2 regions of the Undibacterium sp. Dicai25W genome follow, and region 1 is predicted to be linked to the other one. Evidence: predicted binding sites of a transcription regulator. Region 1 holds the regulator's gene; the other holds the start of a gene.
The links. Region 1 encodes NrdR, which represses ribonucleotide reductase genes. Its sites were predicted from a motif close to CACNANATNTNGTG; they were not measured.

Region 1 (4,437 bases):
TAATGAGCTATTGAGAATGGGTTGCCATTTAGTGCAAGGTTATGGGATTGCCAAACCAATGCCGGGCGAGGAAATTCAAACTTGGATCAAATACTGGCTCGCTCAACGAAATTGGGAGTGCATATAACCAGTTAATTACCATGTTTTTCAAAAAAAGCATCTTTTCAAGCATCGATGTGTGTTTATATGCGCTGATAGTCGGGCAAATGAATGTGAACCGTCAGGTTCGTATTAGCAGCCTGAGAAATTGAATTGCTCAAGCTTTCATAAATTTCTTTTTTATTCTAAGTACGCGTTTCCATATCCAAGGTATTTCACGCTTTGCTTTTTGTTCGGCATCGTTATCGTTGATTCTTTCGGTGGCATCAAGCAAAGTAACGCCTTTTACCGAAACTTCGTCAAACTTGAATTTCCCAGGTGTTTTGTCAACCTCGTCTTTAAGTATGCCATTGCTTAGCTGGTAAGCAGCAATAGCGGCTGCAACGGCAGGGTTGCTGCCTGTTTCGGTTGCGTAGTCCATTGAGTTGATCGTTGCTATCGCTGCATGGTCCACTGGCGGTGATATTGTGATGTGTGTTGTGTAAATTTGCACGGACTGCGCTGCCGTGTTAGTAGGATTAATAATATTGCCTGTTGTTGCTGAAATTGACTGCGTGATACTTGGACTGGTGACTACGGTGTTCGGGGTGGTGATAGCATTGGTGTTTACCTCATTGAGAACACTAGCATGACTTTCAGTGTTAATCGCGTCAATGAAGGCTTCGTTATTTAGTGTGGATTTTAGTTCAGCGTTGAGCAAGGCTTCGGTAGTATCGAATGTCGCAGGAGTGCGTTGATCGATGACGCTTCGATTATTGCTGGTATTGGCATTTGTCGAGGCCGCAAGACTTTCAAGATGTTTTAGCGCATTTTCCTGAGTGCTATTTAACGTGATAATTTGTTTTTGTACTGATAGTTGTTGTGTGTTTTGTTGTAGGGCAAGGTTCGACAACTCAACAATGCTATCGCCTGTCTCGGTTGTGTTCACTGCACTTGCTTGTTCTACAGCATTGGGGTTGAGTGTCACAACGCTGGCTTGTTCCGGTGCAATTGCCGGTGCAACTGGGGGCAATGGTGGTATAGATGAAATGCTCATTTGAGATTCTCCGCAGACACTACTGTAACGGTTAACGGCAATCGTTGCTGATAGTTGAACCGGCTTGCCAAAAACATTCAGGTAACGTCGTTTGTGATTAAAAAAGGCGGTCAGCGTGCTGCGATTTTAGCTGCTTGAATGATAGTCGGTTGAAATTATTTCTTACTTAAATCTGGTTCGTTTTAGCCGATTTTGAGCATGCATAATTCACATTGCGTGCAACTTTTGGTTCGGAATTCTTTGAAAAGCCTGATTGTCGCGAGTTCTTCGTGAGCGTTGAGCGTTTTGGCAGTGGGTGACCCGCCGATGATGACTGATGATTCGGGAACGTCAGGCAATGGCTATTGGGAGGTGAGCGTCGCTACTCTGATGAATCATGCCGGGCAAACAAGCATTTATCAGTTGCCTCTGATAGATGTCAACTTAACCGCAAAGTGAGTTCATTTAAATGTTGGTGCTCACTATGATTTAAGCGAAAACAATACTTTGTTGCTTGCAGGGGTGCATGACTTGCACAATACTCAGGCAGCACAAAGTTCGGTAATGACTTATCTTGGCTTGCAAATGCAGTTTTGATTTGATGTTATCCGCTGGACTCCATACCTAGGTAGTCAAAAAAATCAAATAGCGGACTTATTTTTTATTTTTGCCAGCAGGCCGGTTCTCGACATTGACTTCTTGAATCGCTTCAGCGAATTCAGAAATATCTTCAAAGCTCTTATAGACTGAAGCAAAGCGGATGTACGCGATTTTGTCGAGACGTTTGAGTTCGCGCATCACCAGTTCACCGAGTTGCACTGACATGATTTCACGTTCACCGCTGGCGAGCAGTTTTTCTTCTATGCTTTGTACGGCGTTATCAACTGCTTCGGCCGATACCGGACGTTTGCGCAGAGCCAGCATCAGGCTGGCGCGTAATTTGGAAGATTCATACTCGCTGCGGCTGCCATTTTTTTTAACGATAACGGGCATGATCAATTCTATGCGTTCATAGGTTGTGAAGCGCTTATCGCAATGAGCGCAGCGGCGGCGGCGGCGCATAACATTGCCTTCTTCAGAAACGCGAGTATCGATCACCTGGGTGTCGTCGTTATGGCAGTAGGGGCATTTCATGTAGGTACGTTAGTCTCTTTAATTGTTGCGTCGCATGTTACTTAATAAAACGCCACTCATCGAGTGGCGTTCATCAGTGACGAAATGCTTTACACTATTTTACTTCGCGTAGACTGGGAAAGCACTAGTCAGTTTTTTAACTTCTGCTTTAACGCGTTCGATTGTTGCTGCATCGTTAGGATTATCCAACACGTCAGCAATCAAATGACCGACTTTGATCGCTTCTGCTTCTTTAAAACCACGTGTGGTGAACGCTGGGCTACCAAGGCGAATACCAGAAGTGACCATCGGTTTTTGTGGATCATTAGGAATACCGTTTTTGTTGCAAGTCATGTGAGCAGAGCCCAAAATCGCTTCCGCTTCTTTACCGGTCAAACCTTTTGGACGCAAATCAACCAGCATCACGTGAGATTCAGTGCGACCAGAAACGATACGCAAGCCGCGTTCTGTCAATGTTTGCGCCAGTGCAGCAGCATTTTTGACGACTTGTTCTTGATACGCTTTGAATTCTGGTGTGAGCGCTTCTTTGAACGCCACCGCTTTACCAGCAATCACATGCATCAATGGACCACCTTGCAAACCCGGGAAAATCGCAGAGTTGATTTTCTTTGCAATCGCTTCGTCGTTCGACAAAATAATGCCGCCGCGTGGACCGCGCAAGCTCTTGTGTGTCGTGGATGTGACAACGTCAGCAAATGGGACTGGGTTAGGGTACACGCCAGCGGCGATCAAACCTGCATAGTGCGCCATGTCGACCATGAAGTAAGCGCCGATTTCTTTGGCGATTTTGCTGAAACGTTCAAAATCAATACGCAGGGCAAATGCGGATGCGCCAGCGATGATCAATTTTGGCTTTGTTTCGCGTGCCAGTTTTTCCATGGCGTCGTAGTCGATGTCTTCATTTGCATCCAGGCCATAAGAAACGACATTGAACCATTTACCAGACATATTCAATGGCATGCCATGAGTCAGGTGACCGCCTTCAGCCAGGCTCATGCCCATGATGGTGTCGCCCGGGTTGAGTAATGCAAAGAAAACGCCTTGGTTGGCTTGTGAGCCAGAATTTGGTTGTACGTTAGCAAAATTTGCACCGAACAATTGTTTCAGGCGGTCAATCGCCAATTGTTCTACTACGTCAACGTGTTCGCAACCGCCGTAATAGCGTTTGCCTGGATAACCTTCAGCGTATTTGTTCGTCAGTTGGGAGCCTTGGGCTTCCATGACCGCTGGTGATGTGTAGTTTTCAGAGGCGATCAGCTCGATATGTTCTTCCTGGCGATGGTTTTCCAGTTGAATGGTTGCGAACAATTCTGGATCAATATTGGCGAGGGTATGATTTTTGGCAAACATGGCTTTCCTGATTTTCCTGTTAATGTAAAAAACTAGATCGGTGATTGTTTTCTATGAGGTGTCAGTCGGACGTGGTCGTAGAGTGGCAGCCTCACAAATTTACCATCAGGCTACCCAGGCGCACGGCTGAGGTCTTACGACCCCGAAATCTCACGCTTCCCGATGGATCTCCATCTTTTGTTGATGATCAAATAACAGACCAGTCGACGTTTTCGCCAGTCACGTGAGACGAAATGGTGCGCAGATTTTACGTGATGCCTTATGAATGGGCAAGCGGGTAGACCTAACTTTTGTTTAGTTGTGGAATCTACTTATCCAAGTTGACGCAAAATTACCCCTTAACCATTTTGGCGTTGCTTAGGTCGAGCAGAAGTCCTGCTGTGATGCACAAAAGCACTTAGAATAGAGGGCATCGTATTTCAGAGGATTTGCACGTTACTATCGTGCAAGTTTACTTTGCTGGTTGCTTATTGTCTTAAAGGAAATTGTATGATTGTATTAGTTACTGGTGCAAGTTCAGGTTTTGGCGAGGAAATAGCAAGAAAATTCGTGCGCGAGGGACATAAAGTCATCGCTGCAGCGCGCAGGGTGGATCGTTTGGCAGCACTACAAGCTGAGTTGGGCGAGAATTTATTGCCTGTTGAACTCGATGTGACTCATAAAGCATCGATCACGAAAGTATTGGCAGAGTTGCCAGCTACATGGAAAAATATTGATGTTTTGGTCAATAATGCTGGTTTGGCTCTTGGTACTGAGCCAGCGCATCTGGCATCTCAGGACGAATGGGATACGATGATAGATACCAATTGCAAAGGACTGGTGACGATGACACGCGCGAT
Region 2 (4,437 bases), on a different contig from region 1:
TGTTGCCATTCGCTCACAATTTAATGATTACTGGCAAGCTTCACATTCTTCAAAGCCAGGATCGCCAGGACGCAGATAGCAAGCTGCGCCTTCCGCTTCTGGTGCAACTGGTGCTGCTGCAGGAACCGCAGGTGCAGCATTAAAACCTGAGCTACCACCATCAACCGCTACCGCATTCAACGCACCCGTTTTTGATGTCGACTTTTCTGTATGTGTTGCACCGATGGTACGCAGGTAATAAGTTGTTTTCAAACCGCGTAACCATGCGAGTTTGTAGGTTTCGTCCAGTTTTTTACCAGAAGCACCTGCCATATAAATATTCAGTGACTGTGCCTGATCAATCCATTTCTGACGACGGGATGCAGCCTCAACTAACCAGGATGGACTGATTTCAAACGCTGTCGCATACAACTCACGCAGATCTTCAGGGATACGATCAATACGCGCCAGGCTACCGTCAAAATATTTCAGGTCGGCGATCATGACTTCATCCCACAAACCGCGCAATTTCAGATCGCGAACCAGATGTTCGTTAATTTCTGTAAATTCGCCGGACAGGTTCGATTTCACATACAGGTTTTGGTAGGTCGGTTCGATACAAGCCGACACGCCAATGATGTTAGAAATCGTTGCTGTCGGTGCAATTGCGACGCAATTCGAGTTACGCATACCGTGTTGTTTGATACGTTCACGAACCACGGTCCAATCCATCGTTTCAGAGAAATCCGCTTCCAGATATCCGCCACGTTCTTCAGCCAGCATTTTCAAAGAGTCTTGCGGCAGGATACCTCTGTCCCACAAAGAACCTTTGTATGAGCTGTAAGTGCCGCGCTCTTCGGCCAATTCCGTCGACGCCAAGTAAGCGTAGTAGCACACTGCTTCCATCGAAGTATCAGCAAACTGCACTGCTTCCATCGATGCATAAGGAACGCGCATCATGTGCAAGCAATCCTGGAAACCCATGATGCCCATGCCGACCGGACGGTGGCGCAAGTTAGACTCACGCGCTTTCTGTACTGCATAGTAGTTAATGTCGATGACGTTATCAAGCATACGCATCGCAGTACGGATGGTTTTTTGCAACTTAGCGTGATCGAGCTTACCGTCTTTCATGTGCGCCGGCATGTTGACCGAGCCCAGATTACATACAGCGATCTCAGATTCATTGGTGTTCAGAGTGATTTCTGTACACAAATTCGATGAATGAACGACGCCCACGTGTTGTTGTGGTGAACGGATATTGCAAGGATCTTTGAAAGTAATCCATGGATGGCCAGTTTCGAACAACATCGACAGCATCTTGCGCCACAGATCGAGCGCAGGGATTTTTTTAGATAGTTCTAATTCACCAGAAGCCGCTTTAGCTTCGTAAGCAAGATAAGCTTGTTCAAACGCTTTGCCAAATTTATCATGCAGATCAGGAACGTCAGATGGCGAGAACAAAGTCCAGTCGCCTTTTTCCATGACACGCTTCATGAACAGATCAGGAATCCAGTTGGCAGTGTTCATGTCATGCGTACGGCGACGGTCATCGCCAGTGTTTTTACGCAGATCGAGGAACTCTTCGATATCCATGTGCCATGTTTCGAGGTAGGCGCAGACCGCACCTTTGCGTTTACCACCCTGATTAACCGCAACCGCGGTGTCATTTACAACTTTCAGGAAAGGCACCACACCCTGAGACTTGCCGTTAGTTCCTTTAATATGTGCGCCGAGCGAACGTACCGGTGTCCAGTCATTACCCAGACCGCCAGCGTATTTCGCCAACAACGCATTTTCTTTAAGCGCATCGTAAATACCTGCCAGATCATCAGCAACCGTAGTCAGATAGCAAGAAGACAGTTGCGAACGCTGTGTACCTGAATTGAACAAGGTCGGTGTCGAGCTCATAAAATCAAAGCTGGACAACAGGTTGTAAAATTCAATCGCGCGGGCATTGCGATCTTTTTCTTCTAAAGCCAGGCCCATCGCTACACGCATGTAGAAAGCCTGTGGCATTTCGATGCGGGTACCGCGGACGTGCAGGAAGTAGCGATCATACAAAGTTTGCAAGCCGATATAACTGAATTGCAAATCACGATCAGAAACCAGTGCCTTCGCCAGACGTTCCAGGTCGAACTCAGCTAATTTGGCGTCCAGCAATTCTGCAGCGATACCTTTTTGTATGAATTGTGGGAAGTAGGTGACATATTCTGCAGCGGCATCTTGCTGCGCTACTTCTTTTGCGAAGACTTCTTTACGGATCGTGTGTAACAGCAAGCGCGCAGTCACCAAACTGTATGCAGGCTCTTTTTCCATCAACGCACGTGCCGCCAGAATGGCAGATTTGTGCAGTTCTTCTACTGGCACGCCGTCGTACAAATTCTTCAGTGTTTCAGTCAGGATAGCTTCAGCATCTGCCAGCTTGTCCAGACCAACACAAGCAGCAGTAATCAGAGCGCGTACTTTATCGATTTCCAGAACAACGCGTTCGCCATCGATCAACACATGGATTTTCGGCAGTTGTGCTTGTGACGCTTGTTGCGCTTCACGTTGTATGCGACGCTCTTCCTGATGTTTGGCACGATACAAAACATAAGCACGCGCCACATCGTGTTCGCCGGAACGCATCAATGCCAGTTCAACCTGATCCTGGATATCTTCAATATGAAAAGTGCCACCGGTAGGTTGACGACGCACCAAGGCGGCGACCACTGTCGCAGTCAATTGCTCAACCAATTCTCGAACACGCGCCGATGCCGCGCCCTGACCACCATTCACCGCCAAAAAGGCCTTGGTCATTGCAATGGCAATTTTGGATGGTTCAAATCCCACCACAGAACCGTTACGGCGAATCACGCGATATTCAGCGTAGTTCACAGCGAGCGTACCAGTGGGTGAACCTGTAGCAGCCAATAAGGAGCCAGATTCAATAAGAGATGTCGTTGATGTTTCAGTTGAAGAGTGCATTGAGCCTCCGGTGTCAGTTAGATCTTGATACGCAGCCAGTCTGTTTAAAACCCACTTAAAAGACCATCGCCACGCTCGGTTTTATCGGTATTGCGCATCACTACAAATAGCTAAACTTCGCTAAATTTCGCTAAAAGTCGTGCTATTTCTTATTTTTCAAATCAATTGCAAAGACTAAGGGGGAAACAAGAAGCAAGAAAGGTAAAACAAGAAAAAACCACTACATATAGTGCACATTTTTTGAATAACCCTAATTCTAGTGCCCCACCAAATCAGATGCAACCGCTATTTGGACATGAAAATGATTTATTTTTTATCGAAAATTCCATTTTAGCAATTGACTTTCAGGGAGCCACAGGAATCCGCAGCAGAATGCGTAAGTAAGCACTAACGGAAATTGAGATCGGGCTGAGAAAGCTGGAAATGTCAATGGCAAATAAGTCCAACCTGCAAAGACATCAGGGGAATATTTGATCGTCTTTTGTGAGCGCACAAGACTGAAAAAAATAATGCAACATTCAGCCAGCGCATCACCATCTCAGATTTTTATCAGCAAAGAAAAGTAGCCTGGATACTAATCCTGGATTTTTAACTTCTGAATCTGGTAGCGTAATTGTCGGAAACTGATTCCCAATAACTCCGCTGCCTGCGTCCGGTTATTATTGGTTTGAAGTAAAGCACGTCGTATCATTTCAGTCTCGACGCTTTCCAGGAAAGCGGGTAAAGAACACGGAAGATCTGTGGAAGAAAGCAAACTGGCAATGGGCGGCAAGGGCGCACTTTCTGCTGGTACCGGTGTTGCGATTGGTGACACTTCGAGTAAAGGGTGAGCGATTTTTTGTGTTCCACGCATCGCAAGATCAACGACCTGAATACAGGAATCGTTAGCGAAGGCCAGCGCCCGCTCAAGTATATTTTCTAACTCCCGGACGTTTCCTGGAAAATCATACCCAGACAAGGCATACAAGGCCGCATCAGAGATCCGTATTCCATCCGCGCCCAGCTTATTCAAAATCGCAGCAGACAAATCGGCAATGTCTTCCAACCGCTCACGCAAAGGTGGTAAATGTAATTCAATCACATTCAACCGATAATATAGATCCTGGCGAAAACGTCCTTCCGCAACACATTTGGACAAGTTTTGATGGGTCGCACTGATAATACGAACATCGACCGCTTCTTCAGTAGTCGCGCCGACTTTGCGGATACTACGCTCCTGAATGGCGCGCAAGAGTTTCACTTGCATCGCCAGCGGTAAATCAGCAACTTCATCGAGCATCAAGGTACCACCGTTCGCAGCCTGAAAAAAACCTTCCCTGTCATCTGCTGCACCAGTGAATGCCCCTTTACGATAACCAAAAAACTCGGCTTCCATTAAAGTCTCGGGTATTGCACCACAATTGACCGCAATAAACGGTTTATTTGCACGCGCACTACGGAAATGAATTTCGCGGGCAGCCAGTTCTTTACCACTTCCTGATTCACCAG

Region 2: the regulator NrdR is predicted to act here: its motif matches at 3,168-3,181, upstream of ACO0KY_RS04360 (ribonucleoside-diphosphate reductase subunit alpha).

Annotation. Positions count from the first base shown of each region.
Region 1 covers NZ_JBMPOQ010000003.1:188,463-192,899, forward strand. Annotated here, with positions in the region: gene ACO0KY_RS05615 (PAS domain S-box protein) at 1-127, shown strand, start outside; gene ACO0KY_RS05620 (hypothetical protein) at 257-1,135, opposite strand; gene nrdR (transcriptional regulator NrdR) at 1,769-2,248, opposite strand; gene glyA (serine hydroxymethyltransferase) at 2,348-3,598, opposite strand; ZMP/ZTP riboswitch at 3,704-3,831, opposite strand; gene ACO0KY_RS05635 (SDR family NAD(P)-dependent oxidoreductase) at 4,088-4,437, shown strand, end outside.
Region 2 covers NZ_JBMPOQ010000002.1:285,288-289,724, forward strand. Annotated here, with positions in the region: gene ACO0KY_RS04360 (ribonucleoside-diphosphate reductase subunit alpha) at 28-2,949, opposite strand; gene ACO0KY_RS04365 (sigma-54-dependent transcriptional regulator) at 3,524-4,437, opposite strand, start outside.